Regions from separate parts of the Rhizobium sp. SG741 genome, predicted to be linked through region 1. Evidence: predicted binding sites of a transcription regulator. Region 1 holds the regulator's gene; the other holds the start of a gene.
What was found. The regulator LexA, encoded in region 1, represses DNA repair genes until DNA is damaged. The targets are predictions, from matches to a motif close to TGTTCNNNNTGTGTTCNG.
Positions count from the first base shown of each region.

Region 1 (11,494 bases):
CGGTACGAGCTCGTAGGAACCGGGCTCGAACAGCTTGAGGACGGTCTCTTCCGACATGCCCTTAGGTGCTGCGGCCGGAGCAGCAGCAGGCTGTGCGGCTGGCGCTGCCGATGGAGCAGCCTTGGCAGTACCGCCTGATATCGCGGCTTCGATATCCTTCTTGACCACGCGGCCATGCGGGCCGGAGCCGGCAACTGCCGTCACATCGACGCCGGCTTCCTTGGCAAGGCGACGTGCGAGCGGCGAAGCGAAGGTGCGATGACCATCCGTTGCTGCCGGGGCCGGAGCGGATGCAGCGGGAGCCGCGACGCTTGCTGCAGCAGGTGTTGTAGCCGGCGCAGCCGCAGGAGCTGCTTCCGCCTTGGGGGCCGCGGCAGGAGCCGGAGCGGTACCAGCACCAGAGGCGGCAGCGGCAACGTCCTCGCCATCGCCGGCGAGCACAGCGATCAAGGCATTGACCTTCACGCCTTCGGTGCCGGCGGGAACGACGATCTTGGCGACTGTGCCTTCATCGACGGCTTCGACTTCCATCGTTGCCTTGTCGGTCTCGATCTCGGCGATGACGTCGCCGGACTTGATCTTATCGCCTTCCTTGACCAGCCACTTGGCGAGGTTGCCCTCTTCCATGGTCGGCGAGAGGGCAGGCATGGTGATGTTGATAGGCATCGATGAGCCCTCCCCTTATTTGTAGCAAACGGCTTTCACCGCATCGACCACTTCACCGACATTCGGCAACGCCAGCTTTTCGAGGTTGGCGGCGTAAGGCATGGGCACGTCCTTGCCGGCAATCGTCAGGATCGGCGCATCGAGATAGTCGAAAGCCTGCTGCATGACGCGGGTGGCGATTTCCGTGCCGACGGAGGACTGCGGATAGCCTTCCTCGACCGTGACAAGGCGGCCGGTCTTCTTGACGGATTCGATAACCGTCGGAAGATCCATCGGACGGATGGTGCGCAGGTCGATGAGCTCGACATCGATGCCCTGGGCTTCCAGCTCGGCCACGGCCTTGGTGGCATAGGTCATGCCAATACCGAAGGATACGACCGTGACATCCTTGCCGGGACGATGGATGCGGGCCTTGCCGATCGGTACAACGAAATCATCAAGCTTCGGCACGTCGAAGTGCTGGCCGTAGAGAATTTCGTTCTCGAGGAAGATGACCGGGTTCGGATCGCGGATCGCCGCCTTGAGCAGGCCTTTGGCGTCGGCTGCCGTATAGGGCATGACGACCTTGAGGCCGGGAATGTGGCTGTACCAGGAGGCATAGTCCTGGCTGTGCTGAGCGCCGACGCGAGCTGCCGCGCCGTTCGGGCCGCGGAAGACGATCGGTGCGCCCATCTGGCCGCCGGACATATAGAGCGTCTTGGCGGCGGAGTTGATGATCTGGTCGATCGCCTGCATGGCGAAGTTGAAGGTCATGAACTCGACGATCGGGCGAAGGCCGGCCATGGCGGCACCGACGCCGATACCGGCGAAGCCATGCTCGGTGATCGGGGTGTCGACAACGCGGCGGGGACCGAACTCCTGCAGCAGGCCCTGGGTGACCTTGTAGGCGCCCTGATATTCGGCGACTTCCTCACCCATGACGAAAACGTCCGGATTGGCGCGCATTTCCTCGGCCATCGCGTCGCGCAGCGCTTCACGCACCGTCATCGACACCATTTCCGTGCCGGCCGGGATTTCCGGATCGGCGGGAGTGGCTTTGGGCTGAGCCGGAACAGGTGCCGGCGCGGGAGCGGCCGCTGCAGGCGTTTCGACCTTGGCAGGCTCGGCAGCGGGCGCTGCCTTGACGGCGGAAATATCGGAAGCGGATTCGCCGTCCTGCAGAAGGATGGCGATCTTGGCGTTGACCTTGACGCCTTCGGTGCCGGCGTCGACCAGCAGCTTGCCGATCGTGCCTTCGTCGACGGCTTCCACTTCCATGGTCGCCTTGTCGGTTTCGATTTCGGCAATGACGTCACCGGAAACGACTTTGTCGCCTTCCTTCTTGAGCCATTTCGAAAGGGTGCCCTCTTCCATCGTCGGAGAAAGGGCGGGCATAAGGATATCGATGGGCATGGATGTCCCTCCCCGATTTAGAGCAGAATGTCGGTGTAGAGCTCGGAGGCATCCGGCTCAGGATCGTTCTGGGCGAAATCGGCACTGTCGGCGACGATATCGCGAACATCCTTGTCGATACCCTTGAGATCGTCTTCCGTTGCCCAGCCCTTTTCGAGAAGGCGAACACGAACCTGTTCGATCGGATCATGTTCGGAGCGCATCTTCTGCACTTCGTCCTTGGAACGATACTTGGCCGGGTCCGACATGGAGTGACCACGATAACGATAGGTCAGCATTTCCAAGATGATCGGGCCCTTGCCGGAACGGCAGTGCTCGACAGCCTCGTCAGCCGCAGCCTTGACGGCGCGAACGTCCATGCCATCGACCTGGATGCCCGGGATGCCGAAGGACGCACCACGCTTGGAGAAATCGGCCTGCGCGGTGGCGCGCGCCGTCGACGTACCCATGGCGTAACGGTTGTTCTCGATCACGAAAATCACAGGCAGCTTCCAAAGCTGCGCCATGTTGAAGCTTTCGTAGACCTGGCCCTGGTTGGCGGCGCCATCGCCGAAATAGGCGACGCTGACATTGTCATTGCCACGATACCAGTTGGCAAAACCGAGACCGGTGCCGAGCGAGACCTGCGCGCCGACGATGCCGTGGCCGCCGTAGAAATTCTTTTCCTTGGAGAACATGTGCATGGAGCCGCCCTTCCCTCGGGAATAGCCGCCCTGGCGCCCAGTGAGCTCGGCCATGACGCCGCGTGCTTCCATGCCGGTTGCAAGCATGTGCCCGTGGTCGCGATAACCGGTAATGACCTGGTCGCCGTCCTTCAAAGCCATCTGCATGCCGACGACGACAGCTTCCTGACCAATGTAAAGGTGACAGAAGCCGCCGATGAAGCCCATGCCGTAAAGCTGGCCGGCCTTCTCTTCAAAACGGCGGATCAGGAGCATCTCACGATAAGCCTTGAGCTCAGCATCACGGTCGAAATCCGCGATCGGACCGCCATTGGTGTCCTTGGCGGGCTTGGATACTGTCTTGCGGCTGGAAACGGACGCGGTTTTTCGCGGCGCCATTCAACCCTCCCTGTGTGAGTAGCCTCGTTTTATGGTGAGGCGTAACATAGGCAAGATTGTTCGCCACAGCAATGCTATAATTGCATGGCTCATATTCTTCGTAAGTTATTGTTATAACTACAAAAAGAATGATTAACCGAAATCCGGTTAATTATGGCTATTTGTTGAAAATGACGATCTCGTTCGCCTTGGAATAGGTCAACTGATAGCGCGCATATTGGTCGAGCATATCCTTGTCCAGAGAGCCGTCACTGAGCAGAGCGACCTCTTTTTCGAGGTGCTCGCGCTTCGCGACCAGATCGGCAAGTTCCTTGCTGCGGTCGAGCCGACGCCGCTCGAAAACCTCGGTCGCCTTCAGGCCGTAGTCGCCGTGCACACAGTGATAGCCGAAGTAGCTAACAAAAGCGACAGTTACGGCGGGAAGGACGAAACGGCCGAACCTTCTCTTCTTATGATATTTTGTCCACATACTCGCTCGAAACGCCCTGCCGTAGGCAATCTCAAACCTCAGACGATGCGACGGAAGCATTGCGGCTGCGGATAAGATCACGTCAAATCAAACACCTAGAGCAACTTTAGCCGTGAGAGATTAACCGTCCGTTGACTCTACCGCGCGCCCAACAAAAAACCGCGCCCGAGGGCGCGGTTCAAGATCAGCGAATATGAACAGCAAAATCCGACGGATCCTGCGGGTCAAGCTCAGCCACGAAGAATGGAGCGGCCGGCATACTTCGCCTGCGGGCCGAGACCTTCTTCGATGCGGATGAGCTGGTTGTACTTGGCAAGACGATCGGAGCGCGACAGCGAGCCGGTCTTGATCTGACCGCAGTTGGTGGCAACCGCGAGATCGGCGATGGTCGAGTCCTCGGTTTCACCGGAGCGGTGCGACATGACGGCCGTGTAGTTGGCCTTGTGCGCGGTTTCGACAGCGTCGAGCGTTTCCGTCAGCGTGCCGATCTGGTTGACCTTGACGAGGATCGAGTTGGCGACGCCCATGCGGATGCCATCGCGCAGACGAGCGGAGTTGGTGACGAACAGGTCGTCGCCGACGAGCTGCGTCTTCTTGCCGATCAGGTCGGTGAGCGTCTTCCAGCCTTCCCAGTCGTCCTCGGCCATGCCGTCTTCGATCGAAACGATCGGGTAGTTGGCGGCGAGTTCAGCGAGATATTCGGCCATGGCGCCGGATTCCAGCGTGCGGCCTTCGCCTTCGAGCACGTACTTGCCGTCCTTGAAGAACTCGGTCGAAGCGCAATCAAGGCCAAGAGCGATTTCTTCGCCCGGCTTGTAGCCGGCTTTTTCGATCGACTTCATGATGAAGTCGAGAGCGGCAGGGGCGCTGGAGAGGCCAGGCGCAAAGCCACCTTCGTCACCGACATTTGTGTTATGACCCTGCGAAGCCAGTTCCTTCTTGAGGACGTGGAATACTTCCGAGCCCATGCGCACGGCATCGCGGAAAGTGTCTGCACCGAGCGGCAGGATCATGAATTCCTGGAAATCGATCGGATTGTCGGCATGGGCGCCGCCGTTGATGATGTTCATCATCGGAACCGGGAGCAGGCGAGCGTGAGCGCCGCCGACGTAGCGATAGAGCGGCAGGTTTGCACTCTGGGCAGCTGCCTTGGCGGCGGCGAGCGATACGCCGAGGATGGCATTGGCGCCGATGCGGGACTTGTTCGGCGTGCCGTCAAGCTCGATCATGATGTCGTCGATCTGGATCTGATTTTCAGCGTCCATGCCGCCGATCGCGTCGAATATCTCGGTATTAACGGCTTCGACAGCCTTCTCCACGCCCTTGCCATGATAGCGCTTGCCGCCGTCGCGAAGCTCGACGGCTTCATGCGCGCCGGTCGACGCACCCGACGGAACCGCCGCGCGGCCCATGCTGCCATCTTCGAGGTAGACATCGACTTCGACAGTCGGATTGCCACGGCTGTCGAGAATCTCGCGGGCGATAATGTCGGTGATTGCGGTCATGATAGCTTCCTGCTCGCTGGTTTATAAATCGATTGAAATGGTCTTAATCGAAGACGCGGAAATTACAATGCCGCTCCGCACCCCGATTTCGCACTCCTGCAGGCCCCGTAACGCAAATACATGTCAGCCTGTTGAATGCCTGATATTTCTCAAGCCTTGGCGATGGCGTCGAAGGCAAGCAGCTTCTCAAGAAGCCGCGGCATATCCTTCAGATAGACCATGTTCGGGCCGTCCGACGGCGCATTGTCCGGATCTTCATGCGTCTCGACGAAAACGCCGGCGACGCCGACGGCGACGGCGGCGCGCGCCAGCGTCTCGACGAATCGGCGATCGCCGCCCGTCGAACCGCCCTGCCCGCCGGGCTGCTGCACGGAATGGGTCGCATCGAAAATCACCGGCGCGCCCATCGCCGCCATGATAGGCAGCGAGCGCATGTCGGAGACCAGCGTATTGTAGCCGAAGGAGGCGCCGCGCTCGCACAGAAGAATGTTCGGGTTACCGCTGTCGTTCAGCTTGGCAAGCACGTTCTTCATGTCCCAGGGAGCCAGAAACTGTCCCTTCTTGACGTTGACGACGCGGCCGGTCTTGGCGGCGGCAACCAGCAGGTCTGTCTGGCGCGACAGGAAGGCCGGGATCTGCAGGATATCGACCGTCTTGGCGACGACAGCACACTGCTCTTCCGTGTGAATGTCGGTCAAGACCGGAAAACCGTATTCCTTTTTCAGATCGGCAAAGACTTCCATGGATTTTTCAAGGCCGATGCCGCGCTTGCCGGAGAGCGAAGTCCGGTTCGCCTTGTCATAGGAGGATTTGTAGACAAGGCCGATGCCAAGCTTGCCGCAGAGTTCCTTCAGGACGCCAGCAACCATAAAAGCATGCTCGCGGCTTTCCATCTGACACGGACCAGCAATAAGCGACAGCTTGGCGGTGTTGGAAAACAGAACCTTGGAGGCTCCCTCGCCGACGATCACTTCAGAATTCGTGCTCATGCTATCTCCTCGAAGGCGAACAGGGCGCCCGGTCCGGGGGCCAGCCTTGTCAATATACGATTGTTCTTACGCGTGTAGGTGACGCCGTTAGCAGCGAAATGCGACGATGTCACGGAAAGATCGCGTGTTTTGAAAAGGATTGCGCGCGCCTGCAAGCCGGGATCGTCCGAGTGAACAGGCAAATCGTAAAACGCTTCCATGCCTGCCGGCGTCAGGAGCTCGATATCGGCATTGGCCGCCCTGATCGTCAGACCGAAAGAATGTTCCGATATCCAGGGTTCACCGACGATCGCTTCGAAGAAAGTGCGGAACGCGGCCGGGGTGGGTGTCGATATCGCCACCCGCGCAATGCCGGTGACGCCGTTTTCATGGCGCTCCAGCACGCTGCGATCGGCCGGCAGCGGATTGATGCGCTGGCAGCAGAAGGCCAGAAAATCCGGCGCACGCAGATCGGCGGCGAAAGCGAGACGAAAACCGGCGACGGTCTCCGTTCCATCCGGCATTTTCATGGGACGCGAGAAATCCAGCATGCGTCCCGCCGAGATGGCGCTTACCCGAAAGCGCTCATCATCGGCGACAGCATCCTCCGAGCCGAACACCACGGCTGAAAAGCCGTCTTCACCGAGCCGGAAGCGATAGGCCTGATCGCGCGCAACGAAGACATTCCCCGCGCCGACGCTCTCCTCACATTGCTCAGGGGATGCCACTGCCAGCGGTTCAAGATAGGTCTTGTCCGCAAAGAAGACGCAGGCATTCTCGGTGCCGAACGGATGCCGGGCGTCGGGCGCGACGGTGAAACCGAGCTTGCCGAGCCGCTCGCGCGCCAAAGCGAGATTGACGGTCGGCAATACGAGATGATCCAGCGGATGCGGCGACAAAGTCATGATGTCTCCTATTTTCCTGCGCCCGCAGGTTTGCGCCCATCCATCCTCCAATTCAAGATGAAAGCAAGACGATAGAGGCGCAAGACGACCGCATGTCCTGTCGAAGACGCCAGATCACGCGGCTGATTCTTTGATCGGTACCGGAATCGCATGTCGTGAAAATGGCTTTCATCCATGCGTCAGCTACTCAAGGTAGGCTGCATGCGCCCAATGAAGCACTAAAGAGCATTTCCTTATGTTTTCCGATATGTTAGCGCGGATATAACCATATGAGACTTTTATCGGGTCCACCCAGTGATGTCGAATATTTAACTGTCCGTGCAAAGCTTTACCGAAATTTAAGTACTTGCGGAACACATATGGAACATATAGTGTCCGTTCTGGATTTGTTTCACGCTTTTCTCGATTCTGGGGTTCCAAGACGATGTTGACGCGCAAGCAGCAGGAACTGCTTCTCTTCATTCACGAACGGATGAAGGAGTCCGGCGTGCCACCATCTTTCGACGAGATGAAGGACGCGCTGGATCTTGCATCCAAATCCGGTATTCACCGTCTGATCACGGCTTTGGAGGAACGAGGGTTCATCCGCCGGCTACCGAACAGGGCCAGAGCGCTTGAGGTCATCAAGCTGCCGGATGCCTATAATCCAAGCCTGCAGCCGCGCCGCGGCTTTTCGCCGAGCGTCATCGAAGGCAGCCTTGGCAAACCCCAGCCAGTTGCGCCGCCTGCTCCGCCAAAAGTGGCGAACGACGACCAGAACAGCTCTGTTTCGGTACCGGTCATGGGCCGCATCGCCGCTGGCGTTCCGATCTCGGCCATCCAAAACAATACCCACGACATAACCGTCCCTGCCGACATGCTCGGCTCGGGCGAGCATTATGCGCTGGAAGTAAGAGGCGATTCAATGATCGATGCCGGCATTTTTGACGGCGATACGGTCATCATTCGCAATGCAACGACTGCCAATCCGGGCGATATCGTCGTCGCGCTCGTCGACGACGAGGAAGCGACGCTGAAGCGCTTCCGCCGCAAGGGGGCCTCCATCGCGCTCGAGGCAGCCAATCCCGCTTATGAGACCCGCATCTTCGGGCCGGATCGCGTCAAGGTGCAAGGCAAGCTCGTTGGCCTCATTCGCCGTTATCACTGACCGGTGATGCTCGGACGATCGGCGCGCCGAATGTGCCTGTGCGCCAATCGTAGGTTCTGTGCCGAGCCCATGGGCGCTGTGGATTTTCGAACGCAGTAACCACATTTGGCTTGTCGGTGCTGAGGTCCATCTCAATGGACCCTGTTTGCCGCAATGTGGCGCCTGTGAAAAGCATGGCGCCGGAGCGGCAGCGATCCAGGCGTAGTCGTACGGGAGTGACGACGATATTGGCCGTATCGCAGGCCGGCGACAGGTAAGCTGCGTCCTCGATGGTGACCAGCATCGCGCCATTTTCAAGCATCGCGACGCACCATGCGCCCTTTTGGCAAGCAAAACTGCCCTGCATGGCCTGGTCGAGTGCTTCATCCATTGCCTTGCGAACTGCGCCCTGCTCTTCGACGCTCAATCGCCGGCGATGATCCGTCTTGCTGATCTGGGGAAGGCGGCTATTAACAGGAAGGATAGTCGGAGGTTGATGCTCGCTCGCAACCAGCGCCCTCTGCCACTGTTCGAAAATGAAAGCCTGCGGCCTTTCGCGATTTGTTGCCAGTATGTCGTCCTGTCGCAAGGCAACCAGAACACCATCCTCGGAAATCATGAGATCCGGTTTGGGCACGCCAGAGCCGAATGCTGCCACGCCGAGGGAAGAAAGCAGCAACAGCAGGCCCACATGGCGCACGCTCGTTCGCAACATCGTCATGAGCAGAAAGCCTGTGATGAACGTCGGCATAAGCCAGGCGGGCTGGCGGCCGAAGGTAATATCGCCGCCCCACCCCGCCACCGTTTTGGCGATAGCGATGACCAACTCCAGTCCCTCGCCGGTGATTTGCCAAAAGGGCCCGTCGAGGCCAAATGGCATAAGCAACATTGCCGCCATGCCAAACGGCATGACGACGAAGGAGACTATCGGCATCGCAGCGAGATTGGCTGCAAGTCCGTATGTCGCCAACCGGTGAAAATGCTCGATCGAGAAGATCGCCGTCGACGCGCCGCCAATGAAGGAGGTCGACAATATGCCGCCGAAGAAGCGCGTAACGAACAGCAGGGGGCTCAGGAGCCTGGAGCGCGAAAGAATATTTTCCCGATGCTGGCGCCGTTTCCAAAGCGTGTAGCCGGATACCAGCGCCAGCGTCGCGGCGTAGGACATCTGAAAGCTCGGTCCGAGCACCTGCGACGGCGACAGGCTGAGAATGACGATTGCCGAGAGCGCAACGTTGCGCAGACTGATCGACGGCCGGTCGAAGAGCACGGCAACCAGCATGATCGCCATCATGATGAAGGCGCGTTCGGCCGACACGCCAAAGCCGGAAATGAGATAGTAAGCCGTCAGGGTTACCAGCGCGCCGAAAGCGGCTATCTTCTTGGTCGGCCACGCCTGCGCCATGCCGGGAAACAGGCTGAACAGATAGCGCAGGCCGATATAGAAGATACCGGCCGAAAGCGCCATGTTGAGGCCGGAAATGGCAATGATATGCGTGAGCCCGGCCATTCGCAGCGCTTCGGTCGTTTCGTCCGAAAGCGCGCGTCTCTCATCGGTGACAAGTGAGGCCGCGAAAGCGCCGGTGTCGCCGGGCAAGGTTCTTCTAATCCTGTCGCCTATGCTGTTGCGCAGGCCGGCAAGCCAGATATCCGCCTTGTCCGACACCGAATCCGCCGCAACATCACTGGCCGGTGACAGCAGGGTCGGCTTTCCAAAGGCAAAGCCGTTTGCACCGATGCCGTTGAAATAGGAACTGAACGCGAAATCGTTGAGATCAGGCAGAGCAGGTCCGGCCGGAGGCGTCAGTCGCGCCTTGCCCTGGATGCGGTCGCCGAGGTTGAACGGTTCTGCCTGTTTGCGCACGAAAATGGTGACGCGCTCCGGCGGTCTGCGAATGGCCGGCTTTTCTGTCTTGTCGACTTTGACGACGTATCGCCAACCTCCGTTATCGTAGGATTCTCGCCTTTCGATCCGACCTGTGACGGTCGTGGTCACAGCCGAGTCGAGCATGACGGTCGATGCCCGCCAGCTTTCCCACTGTGCCAGAGCCATGCCCAGACAAACCAGCATGCCGGCGAAGAGGACATGCCGAAGCACGCGGCCCGCTTCGCGCCTGAAAAGAAAGCTGCCAGCCAGGACCAGAAGCGCAGCAAGGACCGTCTGCGGCGGCGGATCGATATCGGCCTTGAACCAGAAGATCGTGCCGAGGCCCATATAGATCGGCGCAAACAGGATGGCACGACCATGCGCGGCCTCCTCTTCGATCAGGCGCCAAACAAAGGATCTGATGCGACTGACAGCCAGGTAGAAACGCGCGACCGGCGGCGCCTGATCCTGCGTCCGCTCCCGCTGCTCCGCTTTGGCACGAGAAACAAGGGGCGTGGCGGCATGGTGAGGCTCTGCAGGCCCAGGAAGATTCCTGCCATCCTCCTGCTGCTCCGGTGCCTCTAAATTAGGCATTCACTGCCTGCCCCACGCAAAACTACAGCTATGACGCGATTTTTGCCGTCACCATTCGGTGAATTCAACCAAAATCGGCACACCCACTGCCAAATTGCGCCATTTACCGGAACGGGGGGATCAAATGCCCTACTGCATTGCCCAAAAGTTGATACCGCAACGCACAATTCGGCATTAGGATAACTTGGCATTAGGCTCTGGATCATATAGCTAGTCGGTAGTCGCTTAACCTTTTGGCGCTTTTTATGGCGTCAATCCCGCCAAATCTTGGAGGATCAGCATGACGGAACAAAGCGCGAAACTAACTTGGGGTGAGAAGACGGTAGACCTGCCGGTCAAAACCGGGACCATCGGCCCGAGTGTCATTGATATTGGTGCCCTTTATAAGAACACCTCCACTTTCACTTACGATCCTGGCTTCACCTCGACCGCGTCGTGCGAGTCCAGCATCACCTATATTGATGGCGACGAAGGCGTTCTGCTGCATCGCGGCTATCCGATCGAACAACTGGCCGAACACGGCGATTTCCTCGAAGTATGCTACCTGCTGCTCTACGGCGAACTGCCGACGGCCGCACAGAAGAAGGACTTCGACTATCGCGTCGTGCACCACACCATGGTGCATGAGCAGATGTCGCGCTTTTTCACCGGCTTTCGCCGCGACGCGCATCCGATGGCCGTCATGTGCGGCTGCGTCGGCGCTCTGTCAGCCTTCTATCACGACTCGACGGACATCACCGATCCGCATCAGCGCATGGTCGCGAGCCTGCGTATGATCGCCAAGATGCCGACGCTTGCCGCCATGGCCTACAAGTACCATATCGGCCAGCCCTTCGTTTATCCGAAGAACGATCTGGATTACGCATCGAACTTCCTGCGCATGTGCTTTGCCGTTCCCTGCGAAGAGTATGTCGTCAATCCGGTGCTGGCACGCGCCATGG
Region 1 covers NZ_JAAZQP010000004.1:174,959-186,452, reverse strand. The annotation lists gene FHT29_RS12405 (pyruvate dehydrogenase complex dihydrolipoamide acetyltransferase) at 1-666, opposite strand, end outside; gene FHT29_RS12400 (pyruvate dehydrogenase complex E1 component subunit beta) at 682-2,058, opposite strand; gene pdhA (pyruvate dehydrogenase (acetyl-transferring) E1 component subunit alpha) at 2,076-3,119, opposite strand; gene FHT29_RS12390 (septum formation initiator family protein) at 3,277-3,588, opposite strand; gene eno (phosphopyruvate hydratase) at 3,819-5,093, opposite strand; gene kdsA (3-deoxy-8-phosphooctulonate synthase) at 5,243-6,082, opposite strand; gene FHT29_RS12375 (VOC family protein) at 6,079-6,966, opposite strand; gene lexA (transcriptional repressor LexA) at 7,391-8,113, shown strand; gene FHT29_RS12365 (ComEC/Rec2 family competence protein) at 8,094-10,553, opposite strand; gene gltA (citrate synthase) at 10,834-11,494, shown strand, end outside.

Region 2 (11,494 bases), on a different contig from region 1:
CCGTCTCGCGGACCGAGCGTTACGGTAGCGACATCAGAAAGCCGCACACGGTCCTTGACCATCAGCCGCGCAAAATCCTCCGGCGTCTGCAGCGCAGCCGTAGCGCGCACGACGATATCCTGACGGGCGCTTTTCAGCGACCCCGCCGGCACGTCGAGCGCGGCCGTCGCAAGCGCGGTCGTCAGATCGCCGATCGTCAATCCTCGCCCCGCCAGCGCTGCCTGATCGACATCGATCCGGAAGACTTTCTCCTGATCGCCGTAAAGCTCGACATCGGCAACGCCTTCGACCGAAGCCAGCCGGTCGGTAATCTCCTTGTCGACGAGCTGCGTCAGGTCGTCCATCGTCAACGTGCTGGAGGTTACGGCAAGGCGCATGATCGGCTGCGAATCCGAATCCGCTTTGACGATCTGCGGCGCATCGGCCTGATCGGGCAATTGCTCGGTGATGCGGCCGATGGCATCGCGGACGTCGTTGGCGGCGACCGAGAGATCCGTGGCGTCGGAGAACTCCAGCGTCACCCTGCTCTGTCCGAAGGACGAGCTGGAGGAGACCGATTTCAGACCACTGACGCGAGCAACAGCACCTTCGATGACCTTGGTCAGCTCCTGATCCACCGTCTGCGGCGACGCGCCGTCGAATACGGTTCGCACCGTGACGACGGGACGGTCGACATCCGGCAGCTCACGCACCTCGACACCGACATAAGCGGCAAGGCCGGCAACGACCAACAGCGTATTGAAAACCAGCGCCAGGATCGGCCGGCGCACGAAAAGCGCGGTGAAGGACTGCTTGCCCGAACCCGCGCCGGCTTCCTTCATCTCATCGCCCTGCTCCGTCATTGCGTGATGACCTCCGAGGCCTGGGCGACATCGCGCGCAAACCGAACGTCGCCGCCTTCGGTCACACGCTGCAATCCTTCGATGACGATGAGATCGCCATCGCGAAGATCGCCCTTGACCAAGACGGCATCCGGATTGCGCTGCACGATGCTGACACGCACCTTCGACGACTTGCCGTCGGCAACGCGCCATACATGCGCGCCCTCTCCGTCCCACTGCACCGCAAGCGGATCGACGGAGGGATAGGTTTCGCCGGAGAAGCGCATGCCGACATTGAAGGACATGCCGGCCCGCAGCTCATCGGCGGCGTTGTCGATGCGGGCGCGCACGCGCAAGGTCCGGCTGGCGCCATCGATACGATTGTCCACCGCCTCGACCACACCGGTGAAGACGCGCCCCGGCAGCGCAACCGATGTCGCTTCCGCCGGTTGATTGACCTTGACCGTATTGGCGAAGCGTTCCGGCACCCAATAGTCCACCAGGATCTCGGAGCGGTCGTCCAGTGTCACGATGCTCGTCGTCGTCGTCACGTTGTCGCCGACGACGACCGGCACGATCCCGACGATGCCGTCGATCGGCGCAACGATATCGCGGCGCTTCAAGGCGAGTTCCGCCGATTGCAGCGCCAGCTTGGCGCCCTGCTCGACGATCTCGGCATCGAAGACATCCATGCGCGACACGCTGGACTTGATATTGCGATAGAGCTGGGATTTCTCGGATGCGCTCCTCAGCGCTACTTCCGCCTGGCCGCGAGCGATGACCTGCTCGTCATCGTCGAGGCGGGCCAACACCTGTCCCTGCTTTATCCGATCGCCGGACTTGATGAGGATTTCCCGGATCGTGCCGGCTGCCTGCGGCATGACGACGACCGAACGAATGGCGTCGCCTGTACCGATGGCGCTGAGGCGGTCATTGACGATGCCGCCGACCACCGGCTCCGTAACGACGAGCGGCACATTCTGGCCGCGGCGTGCACCGCCATTGGCAGCACTAGCCTGCTTCTCGCCAGTGTCGCTCTTGCCGGGCGCAACAACCGCCACCACGGCTTCTGGAACGCCAGCTCCCCGCAACAGGCCAGCTGCGCCCGGCACGAAGGCCACGGCGGCGGCAAGACCTGCCACCAGCAAGAAAAAACACAAGGAAAGCTGCTTCCAGGCGGTCATGCACGTCTCCGGCTCGTTGTGTCAGAGGCGATGAAATCGCGTCGTCGGTTTGGCATGGCCTCGTCGCGTCAAGCGCGCTTGCCGAGGCCAAGTTCGGGTTGGCTTCATAACGCACGATTGTGCCCGATTTTGTGCAATATCGTTTTTTTATACATATGCGGCAAGCATTGCCGCAGACTATGACAAAGTTGTAATATTTCCGCAGACAACGAGGCGTTTCATTCGCACTCCCACATCTCCGTTCAGATGCGGGAACAGACTCCCCGTTACCTGCCTTTGCCTGTGAATGTGCACTTTTTGTTCTATTTTCAGCCCGTTTCTTTTGCCTTTCAGGGTAGAATCATTACATTGGGCCACATGACCATCGGACATGACGACATTCCCTTCTTTGACGAGGAGCCGGAGCATCTGGCGCCGCGCCGTTCTGCGCCGGATGCAGGCAGCATCGGCGGCGGCATTGCGGCCCGTGCCATGGCGGCGCGCGACAGCCACCGCCGGCCGGACTATCTCGCAGGCCTCAATCCGGAACAGACGGAAGCGGTGGAGACGCTCGACGGGCCCGTTCTGGTGCTTGCCGGCGCCGGAACCGGCAAGACGCGTGTGCTGACGACCCGCATCGCCCATATCCTCTCCACCAACCGCGCCTTCCCCAGCCAGATCCTCGCCGTCACCTTCACCAACAAGGCGGCGCGCGAAATGAAGGAACGCGTCGCCCTGCTCGTCGGCGGCGCTGTCGAGGGCATGCCCTGGCTCGGCACCTTCCACTCGATCGGCGTCAAGCTTCTGCGCCGCCATGCAGAGCTGGTCGGCCTCTCTTCCAGCTTCACCATTCTCGATACCGACGACGTCATCCGCCTGATCAAGCAGCTGATCCAGGCAGAGGGCCTGGACGACAAGCGCTGGCCGGCCAAGCAATTCGCCGGCATGATCGACACGTGGAAGAACAAGGGTCTTGGCCCCGCCGAGATTCCCGAGGGCGACGCCCGCGCCTTTGCCAACGGCAAGGGCCGCGAACTCTATGCCGCTTACCAGAACCGCCTGAAGACGCTGAACGCCTGCGACTTCGGCGACCTTTTGCTGCATCCGATCAATATGTTCCGGCAGAATCCTGACATATTGAAGGACTACCATCAGCGCTTTCGCTATATCCTCGTCGACGAGTATCAGGACACCAACACGGCGCAATATATGTGGCTGCGACTCCTGGCCCAACGGCCGAAGGGCGAGCTGCAGAATGTCTGCTGCGTCGGCGACGACGACCAGTCGATCTATGGCTGGCGCGGCGCGGAGGTGGACAATATCCTGCGCTTCGAAAAGGATTTTCCCGGCGCCAAGGTGATCAAGCTCGAGCGCAACTACCGCTCCACCGAGCACATCCTCGGTGCAGCCGCGCATCTGATCGCCCATAATGAGGGCCGGCTCGGCAAGACGCTGTTCACCGACCGTTCCGACCCTGACGACATCAAGGTGCAGGTGCACGCCTCCTGGGATTCCGAGGAGGAAGCCCGCGCCATCGGCGAGGAGATCGAGCAGCTTCAGCGCAACAAACACAAGCTGAACGACATGGCGATCCTGGTGCGCGCCTCCTTCCAGATGCGCGAATTCGAAGACCGTTTCGTCACGCTCGGCCTGAACTACCGCGTCGTCGGTGGCCCTCGCTTCTACGAGCGCCTCGAAATCCGCGACGCCATGGCCTATTTCCGCCTGGTCTGCCAGCCGGCCGACGATCTCGCCTTCGAGCGCATCGTCAACACCCCGAAGCGCGGCCTTGGCGACACCACGGTGCGCGCGCTGCACGACTACGCCCGCGTGCGCGATATTCCGATGCTGGCGGCAGCGGCCGACATCATCGAGACCGACGAGATGAAGCCAAAGGCGCGCAAGGCGCTGTTCGACGTCGTGCAATCCTTCCGCCGCTGGCAGGGCCTGCTCGAAAATACGCCGCACACCGAACTTGCCGAGCAGATCCTCGAAGAGTCCGGCTATACGGACATGTGGAAGAACGACAAATCGGCGGAAGCGCCCGGACGGCTTGAAAACCTGAAGGAACTCATCCGCTCGATGGACAGCTTCGAATCCATGCGCGGCTTCCTCGAACACGTCGCCCTCGTCATGGACGTCGAGCAGAACGAAAACCTCGATGCCGTCTCGATCATGACGCTGCACTCCGCCAAGGGCCTGGAATTCGACACCGTCTTCCTGCCCGGCTGGGAGGAAGGTCTTTTCCCTCATCAGCGCTCGCTCGACGAGAGCGGCCGCGCCGGCCTGGAGGAAGAACGCCGCCTCGCTTATGTCGGCCTCACCCGCGCCAAACACCGCTGCCACATCTGGTTCGTCTCCAACCGCCGCATCCACGGCCTATGGCAATCGACCATCCCGTCCCGCTTCCTCGACGAATTGCCGGTCACCCATGTCGAAGTCGCCGAAGTCGAGCAATCCTACGGCGGGTACGGCCGCGGCGGCTATGGCCAGTCGCGTTTCGACAAAGCCGAGCCTTTCGCCAATTCCTATTCCACCCCTGGCTGGAAACGCGCCCAGGCCAACAAGACCGACGCGACCCGCGACAACTGGGGCAGCCGCTCCGGCCACGCCGTCGAACGTATCGGCTACGGCGAAAGCGGCCCGAAAGTGCGCACGATCGACGGCGAGCTGGTGGCCAAGTCCACCTCCTCCGAACCCTCCAAATTTGCCATCGGCGACCGCGTCTTCCACATCAAGTTCGGCAATGGCAATGTGTCGGAGATCGAAGGCAACAAGCTGACGATCGAATTCGACCGCGCCGGGCAGAAACGTGTGCTGGATGGGTTTGTGGAGCGGGTTTGATTACCTAGATCATCCGGTTTGGGACCAGAGGGCGCACACGAATGCGAAGGCCTACGCCAATATAAAGCGAGGCCTTGGACTCACTGTAGGGCTCCTCATCTCCCCACCCTCCGTCATCCTCGAGCTTGACCCGAGGATCCACGCAAAGCATTCCGACCGGACGCATTGTGCCCACTAGAACCACGGGCGCGTCACACACCCGGATTCGCATGGAAGTATGGTTGCACGCGGCTCGTCTGGTATGAAGATCACGCAGACATCGTTTCAGCCATAAAGCGGGAAAAGTCTCTGAAACACTGGCATCGCCAATGGAAGATCGAGCTGATTGAGAAAATGAACCCCGATTGGCGCGCCCTATATTATGAATTGTGGTAGACGCTCAATCAGCCGCCCGCCCCCAACATCCCAGCCCTGCAAAATCCGCATCGCTAGCAAGCTACCAATCCAGTCCTAATCGATTATATCGACTTTGGCGGCTTCGGGATTGCGCGTTTCCCGCGGTATCTCGGCAAGCCGCTGCCAGCCTGCATCTCGGCCCGTTCGGGCTCTCGCCCGGGCCGATCGTCGAAGCCTGGCAAAAACAAAAACCGAGGATAAAAAAGTGGCTGGCTCAGCAACAAGCTCTGCGCCCACCAGCGCCCGTGCATCCGCACACCAAGGCCAGGGCAGTTATCAATTCGCGCTTATCGCACTCACCTCACTCTTTTTCATGTGGGGCTTCATCACCTGCCTGAACGACATTCTGGTCCCGCACCTGAAGAGCGTCTTTCAGCTCAATTACACCCAGTCGATGCTGATCCAGTTCTGCTTCTTCGGCGCGTATTTCATCGTATCGCTGCCGGCCGGAGCGCTTGTGAAGCGCATCACCTATAAGTGGGGGATCGTCGCCGGCCTCGCTATTGCCGCCGTCGGCTGCGCGTTGTTCATTCCTGCCGCCAGCTATCGCGTCTATACCCTCTTCCTCGGCGCCCTCTTCGTGCTTGCCACCGGCATCACGATCCTGCAGGTCGCCGCCAACCCCTATGTCACCGTATTGGGACCTCCCGATACCGCCGCAAGCCGGCTGAACCTGACGCAGGCATTCAATTCGCTCGGCACAACGATTGCACCGCTCTTCGGCGCCATGCTGATCCTGTCAGCCGCAACCGTTGCCGCAACCAACGCCACACCGGAACAGATCGACGCCATGCGCCTTGCCGAGGCGGGTGCGGTGAAATTCCCCTATCTACTGCTTGCGGTGGCTTTCTTGGTGCTTGCCGCCATCTTTGCGGCGCTGAAGCTGCCCGAAGTCGAAGACGAGGAAACGGTCGAACCGATGCGCGGCGGCGGCTCGGCCTGGCAGTATCGCCATCTCGTGCTCGGCGCTGTCGGCATCTTCCTCTATGTCGGCGCCGAAGTCAGCGTCGGCAGCTTCCTCGTCAACTTCCTGAGCCAGCCTGACATCGCTCATCTCTCCGAGGCCGATGCCGCGCATTATGTCTCCTATTTCTGGGGCGGCGCCATGATCGGCCGCTTCATCGGCTCGCTGATCATGCGCCATATAGACGACGGCAAGGCGCTTGCCTTCAATGCCGCTGCGGTCATCATCCTGCTCCTGGTCACCGTGCTCACGACCGGCCATGTCGCCATGTGGTCGGTGCTGGCAATCGGCCTGTTCAACTCCATCATGTTCCCGACGATCTTCAGCCTGGCGCTGCACGGTCTCGGCAAATATACGAGCCAGGGCTCCGGCATCCTGTGCCTGGCCATCGTCGGCGGCGCCATCCTGCCGATGATCCAGGGCGGACTTGCCGACACCATCGGCATCCATCTCGCCTTCCTGATGCCGATCATCTGCTACGTCTATATCGCCTTCTACGGCCTGATGGGCCACAAGCCCGCGTAAACCTTTGCAAACCATTGCGCCTCGTCCGGTCCGCCGGCGGGGCGCAAAAGGCTTGATCCGAATCCCGTCGCTTGGCATCGTGCAGTGCAACAGAGACGGAAGGACAGGCCTCATGAAAGCACTGCTGCTCATCGACATCCAGAACGGCTTCTGCCCCGGCGGCAATCTTCCGGTGCCCGATGGCGATCAGGTGGTGCCTGTTGCCAACGCGCTCATCGATAGCGGCAGATACGACCTGGTTGTGGCATCGCAGGACTGGCATCCGGCCGGTCACGGCAGCTTTGCCTCGGCCCATCCCGGCAAGAAGCCTTTCGAAATGGGCATGCTCTCTGGCAAGCCGCAGATGATGTGGCCAGACCATTGCGTCCAGAATACCGAAGACGCCATCTTCCACCCCGATCTCAACTCCGACGGTATCGACTTCGTCCAGCAGAAGGGCCAGAATCCGGCCGTCGACAGCTATTCCGCCTTTCGCGACAACGATCAAGCGGCGCTCACCGGCCTTGCCGCACGTCTGCGCTCCGAAGGGGTGACTGAGCTCGATCTCTGCGGGCTGGCGACGGATTATTGCGTGAAGTTCTCAGCGCTCGACGCGGTCGAGATGCTGCCGGGTGTCACCGTTCGCTTCATTGAGGATGCGAGCCGCGGTATCGATCCGGCCGGCGTCAAGGCGGCGATCGACGAAATGCGCACGCGTGGCGTCGCCATTATCGGCAGCAAGGATGCGCTTGCGTAAAATCGCGACGGCCCGGCTAAACCTTCTCTAAAGAAAATGGTGCAAGCTGTTCCCGATCAATGAGATATCGGGATTTTTCGCGTGCAATCGATCATCATCAACGGGCGTTTTCTCGGCCAGCCTCTGTCCGGCGTACAGCGCTTTGCGCGCGAACTCACGCTGGCGCTCGACCGTAAGATCTCCGCCGGCAATGTACCCGCCGTATTAAAGGGTGCAAGCTGGCGGCTGGCCGTTCCGCGGCACACCCCAGTCGATCTTGGGCTTTCCGCCATAGTGGTCGATTCCTTCGGCTCCGGCCCCGGCCATGTCTGGGAGCAGACGGCACTGCTGGCGCGTTCGCGCGGCGGCCGGCTGATCGGCTTCGGCGGCAGCGGCCCTCTCCTGCACCGCCGCCAGGCCGTCGTCATCCACGACGTAACGATCTTCCGGCACCCCAAATCCTTCAAGCGCAGCTACCGCCTGCTGCATGGCGCACTCGGCACGGTGCTAACCCGCACGGCCAAGATCGGCACGGTCTCGGAGTTTTCGCGCCAGGAGCTTGCCTCGGTCTTCCGCGTCTCGTCCGGCGGGATCGATGTCGTCTACAATGCCGTCGATCATTTCGCCGCGATCGAGCCGGATGAGACCATCGTCCAACGCCTCGGACTGCAGACCAACGGTTTCTTCCTGCTCGTCGGCACGATGAAGCCGAACAAGAATCTTGATTTTGCCATGCGCGCTTTCGAGGCGCTCGGCGACGAAAGCCAGAAGCTCGTGGTCGTCGGCGGCACTGCGCCGACCGTGTTCAAATCGGATGGTCCGCAGTCGAGCGATCGCCTGCTCTTTCCGGGGCGGCTCAGCGATGCAGAGATCGCCGCGCTGCAGCGTCATGCCACCGCCTTTGTCTTTCCGAGCCTCTATGAAGGCTTCGGCATCCCGCCTCTCGAGGCCATGACGCAGGGCTGCCCGGTGCTCGCGGCCGATATTCCCGCCGTGCGTGAAGCCTCCGGCGACGCGGCGCTCTATTTCGATCCAACCAGACAGGCCGAGCTTATCACCGGCATGCGAAGGATCGCCGAGGACAGCGCCCTGCGAGAGAACCTGCGTCGACGCGGCCGAGAAAACGTCGCCCGCTTCTCCTGGGACCGCAGCGCCGATCGTGTACTCTCGATGCTGGAAGATCTTTGAGCGCGAAGAGCATTCCGGACGGAAAACCGCTACGCACTTTTCCTGGAAATGCTCTAGGACCGGGCTTTCGGCCGGAACATCGTAACGAAATAGCTGTAGAGCCCGAGCAGGCAGAAGAGCGCACCACCGATTACGCCCGCCGAGACCGATATCCAGAGTGAATAGGTGAAGCCCGCAGTCGCAAGCACCGGCACGGCGAGGCCGACGGCGGAGAGCAAGACCGGCTGCCAGACGAAATCGAAGGGCAGCGATATCAGCACCTTCACGCCGACCGCCATCGCAATCAGCGCCCCGATCATGCCCCCGGCCATCAGGGCCGCATCGCCAAAGGAGCCGAGATAGCCGCCCGCCAGTGTCCCGGCATTCAACAGCACGCAGTCGATCGCGGCGAGCAGGAAAATCGCCAGCAGCCGATGCTGCAGATGCGCCGGCGTCGGCAGCATGTTGAGTGTCAGGGCGCGGCACACCGCAAGGCCGGTCACGAAAGGCGCCGCCACGAGAAACTCGTTGCGCAGGCCGGCGGAAATGACGAATTGCCCGATGGGCTGCAACAGCGCGAAGATGCCGGCCGCCGTCATCAGAGTAAAGCCGGTCAACAGCGAGTAGTAGTCGCCGAGCTTCTTCCTGAAAGCCGGAGTTGCGCCCTCGCGATCATAGGCGGTAACCACATCCGGATATTGAATGGCTTGCAAGGCTGAAACGATCAGCACGAAAGGCCGTTGCAGCAGATCGAACGCCAACAGCGCGCCGGCAGCCCCCCCTGCGCCCAGCACCGACGTCAGGATCGACTTCAATGCCAACGGCGCCAGAATGCCGATAACCGATGCACTGGCCGCGACGCTGCCATAGACGAAGTGCTTGCGGACCAGCGGCGGCTCGAAATGCGCCGCCTCGCGCAGGCTGTTGCGCGTGAGGAACCCAGCCCAGATACTGTAGGCGACATAGCCGGCCAGCAAGCCGGCGACCGTGCAGGTGAAATTCGGCGCAACGGCCGCACCGGCCAGCGTACCGACCGCAAGAATAGTGGCGCGCGAACCCTGGAGGCGCGAAAAGGCGCGAAACTCCTGGCGGAAGCGCAACATGGTGAGGTGCAGATCGCTGCCGCCCTGGAAGATAGCGACCATGCCACCGAACACGGCAATTTTGCCGGGAACCGAAAAGAAAATCGACGCAGATGCCGCCACCAGACAAATCGCGGCGCATACGGTGAATTCGATCGTCAGCGCGCTTCGCTCCAGGGCCTCGCTTCCGTGCGTCGACCCCGGATAGAAACGGCTGCAGGCAAAGCGGATCCATTCGAAACAGAAGATCGCCGCGAACTGGCTGATCGAGATGAAGAGCGAATAGGCAGCGTAATCAGCAGGAGCCAGCAGATGCGCGACCGCGATCAGCAGCCCGAAGGCCACCGCCGCCTGATAGAAATATGCCGCCAATGCCACGATCTTCGCCATGTGGGCAGCTAACAGCAAAAGATTGAGAAAAGCGCTAAGCTTGAGGGGAAGATTCGGAAATTGAGTGGCAAATGCCATTGATGACGACGTGACTGCAATCGCAACTTGGGGCCGCAAGCAGACATCTAGCTCGCCCGTGCTAAAGAACAGCCGTCATCACCAAAGAGTAGAGACGCCGTTTTGACGGAGCCTAAATTACTTGCAGGCGGCAACCCGCAAATACCCAAAGGCGAAGGCAATGGGCCTGTCCAGGCCTATATTGCGGCGATGCCCGGTTGGAAGCAGCACGTCGGACGCGCCATCGACGACGTCATCGAACGCACCATTCCCGGCGCAAGAAAAGCGGTCAAATGGAACACACCGTTATATGGCGTCGAAGGCCAAGGCTGGTTCCTTGGTTTTCATTGCTACGAGCGATATGTGAAAGTGACGTTCTTCCGCGGCGCATCGCTCGATCCGGTACCGCCGGGCCAGTCGAAGCAGAAGGATGTTCGCTACCTCGATATCCACGAGGATGACCTGATCGACGATAGCAGTCTTTCAGACTGGATCAGGCAAGCGAGCGCATTGCCTGGTGGAAGGCTCTAGAACCGCCCTTCTCATTCACCCTTGGCTTCGTTCCTCCATCGGATAGCTCTAGGTAAAGTCACAGACGATTGAACCCCAACGCCAGTGCACGGATTGCCGGCGATGCGCTCCGGAGCCATGGGGGCCGATTGGCATTGAATTGCCTTTTTGCACTGCACACGTTAGAAGAGCCGCCAAATTCAAGGGATGGAAACGGGCGGTGGGGGACAGCGCGGCCCGCGGAGGAGTGCCATTATGGAGATCGTCAATACGATAGCCGCCTTGCGCGAGCGCCTTGCTGCGCATCGCAGAGCCGGCAAGAGCGTCGGTCTGGTGCCGACCATGGGCTACCTGCATGCCGGCCATATGGAGCTGGTATCCCGCGCCAGGATGGAAAACGATATCGTTGTCACCTCGATCTTCGTCAATCCGTTGCAGTTCGGCGCCAACGAGGATCTGGCGAAATATCCGCGCGATCTTGAGCGCGACAGCGCCGTGCTGCGGGACGGCGGCGTCGATTTCCTCTTCGCGCCCGGCGTGACCGACATGTATCCCCGGCCGATGGAAGCGGTGGTTGACGTGCCGAACCTCGGTGCGGAGCTGGAAGGCGCGGTTCGCCCCGGTCACTTCGCCGGTGTCGCCACTGTCGTCACCAAGCTTTTCAATATCGTCCAGCCCGATAGCGCCTATTTCGGCGAAAAGGATTATCAGCAGGTGGCGATCATCCGCCGCATGGTCGAGGATCTGGCGCAGCCGGTTCGGGTCGTGCCGGTGCCGACCGTCCGCGATGCTGACGGATTGGCATTGTCCTCCCGCAACGTCTATCTCTCGCAAGAAGAGCGTGCCGCCGCTGTCATCGT
Region 2 covers NZ_JAAZQP010000010.1:79,040-90,533, reverse strand. The annotation lists gene FHT29_RS23670 (efflux RND transporter permease subunit) at 1-821, opposite strand, end outside; gene FHT29_RS23665 (efflux RND transporter periplasmic adaptor subunit) at 839-2,005, opposite strand; gene FHT29_RS23660 (UvrD-helicase domain-containing protein) at 2,363-4,828, shown strand; partial or broken gene FHT29_RS34615 (GIY-YIG nuclease family protein) at 5,024-5,203, shown strand; gene FHT29_RS23650 (sugar MFS transporter) at 5,430-6,713, shown strand; gene pncA (bifunctional nicotinamidase/pyrazinamidase) at 6,826-7,449, shown strand; gene FHT29_RS23640 (glycosyltransferase family 1 protein) at 7,531-8,616, shown strand; gene FHT29_RS23635 (hypothetical protein) at 8,670-10,067, opposite strand; gene FHT29_RS23630 (DUF1801 domain-containing protein) at 10,248-10,655, shown strand; gene panC (pantoate--beta-alanine ligase) at 10,890-11,494, shown strand, end outside.
Region 2: the regulator LexA is predicted to act here: its motif matches at 2,293-2,310, upstream of FHT29_RS23660 (UvrD-helicase domain-containing protein).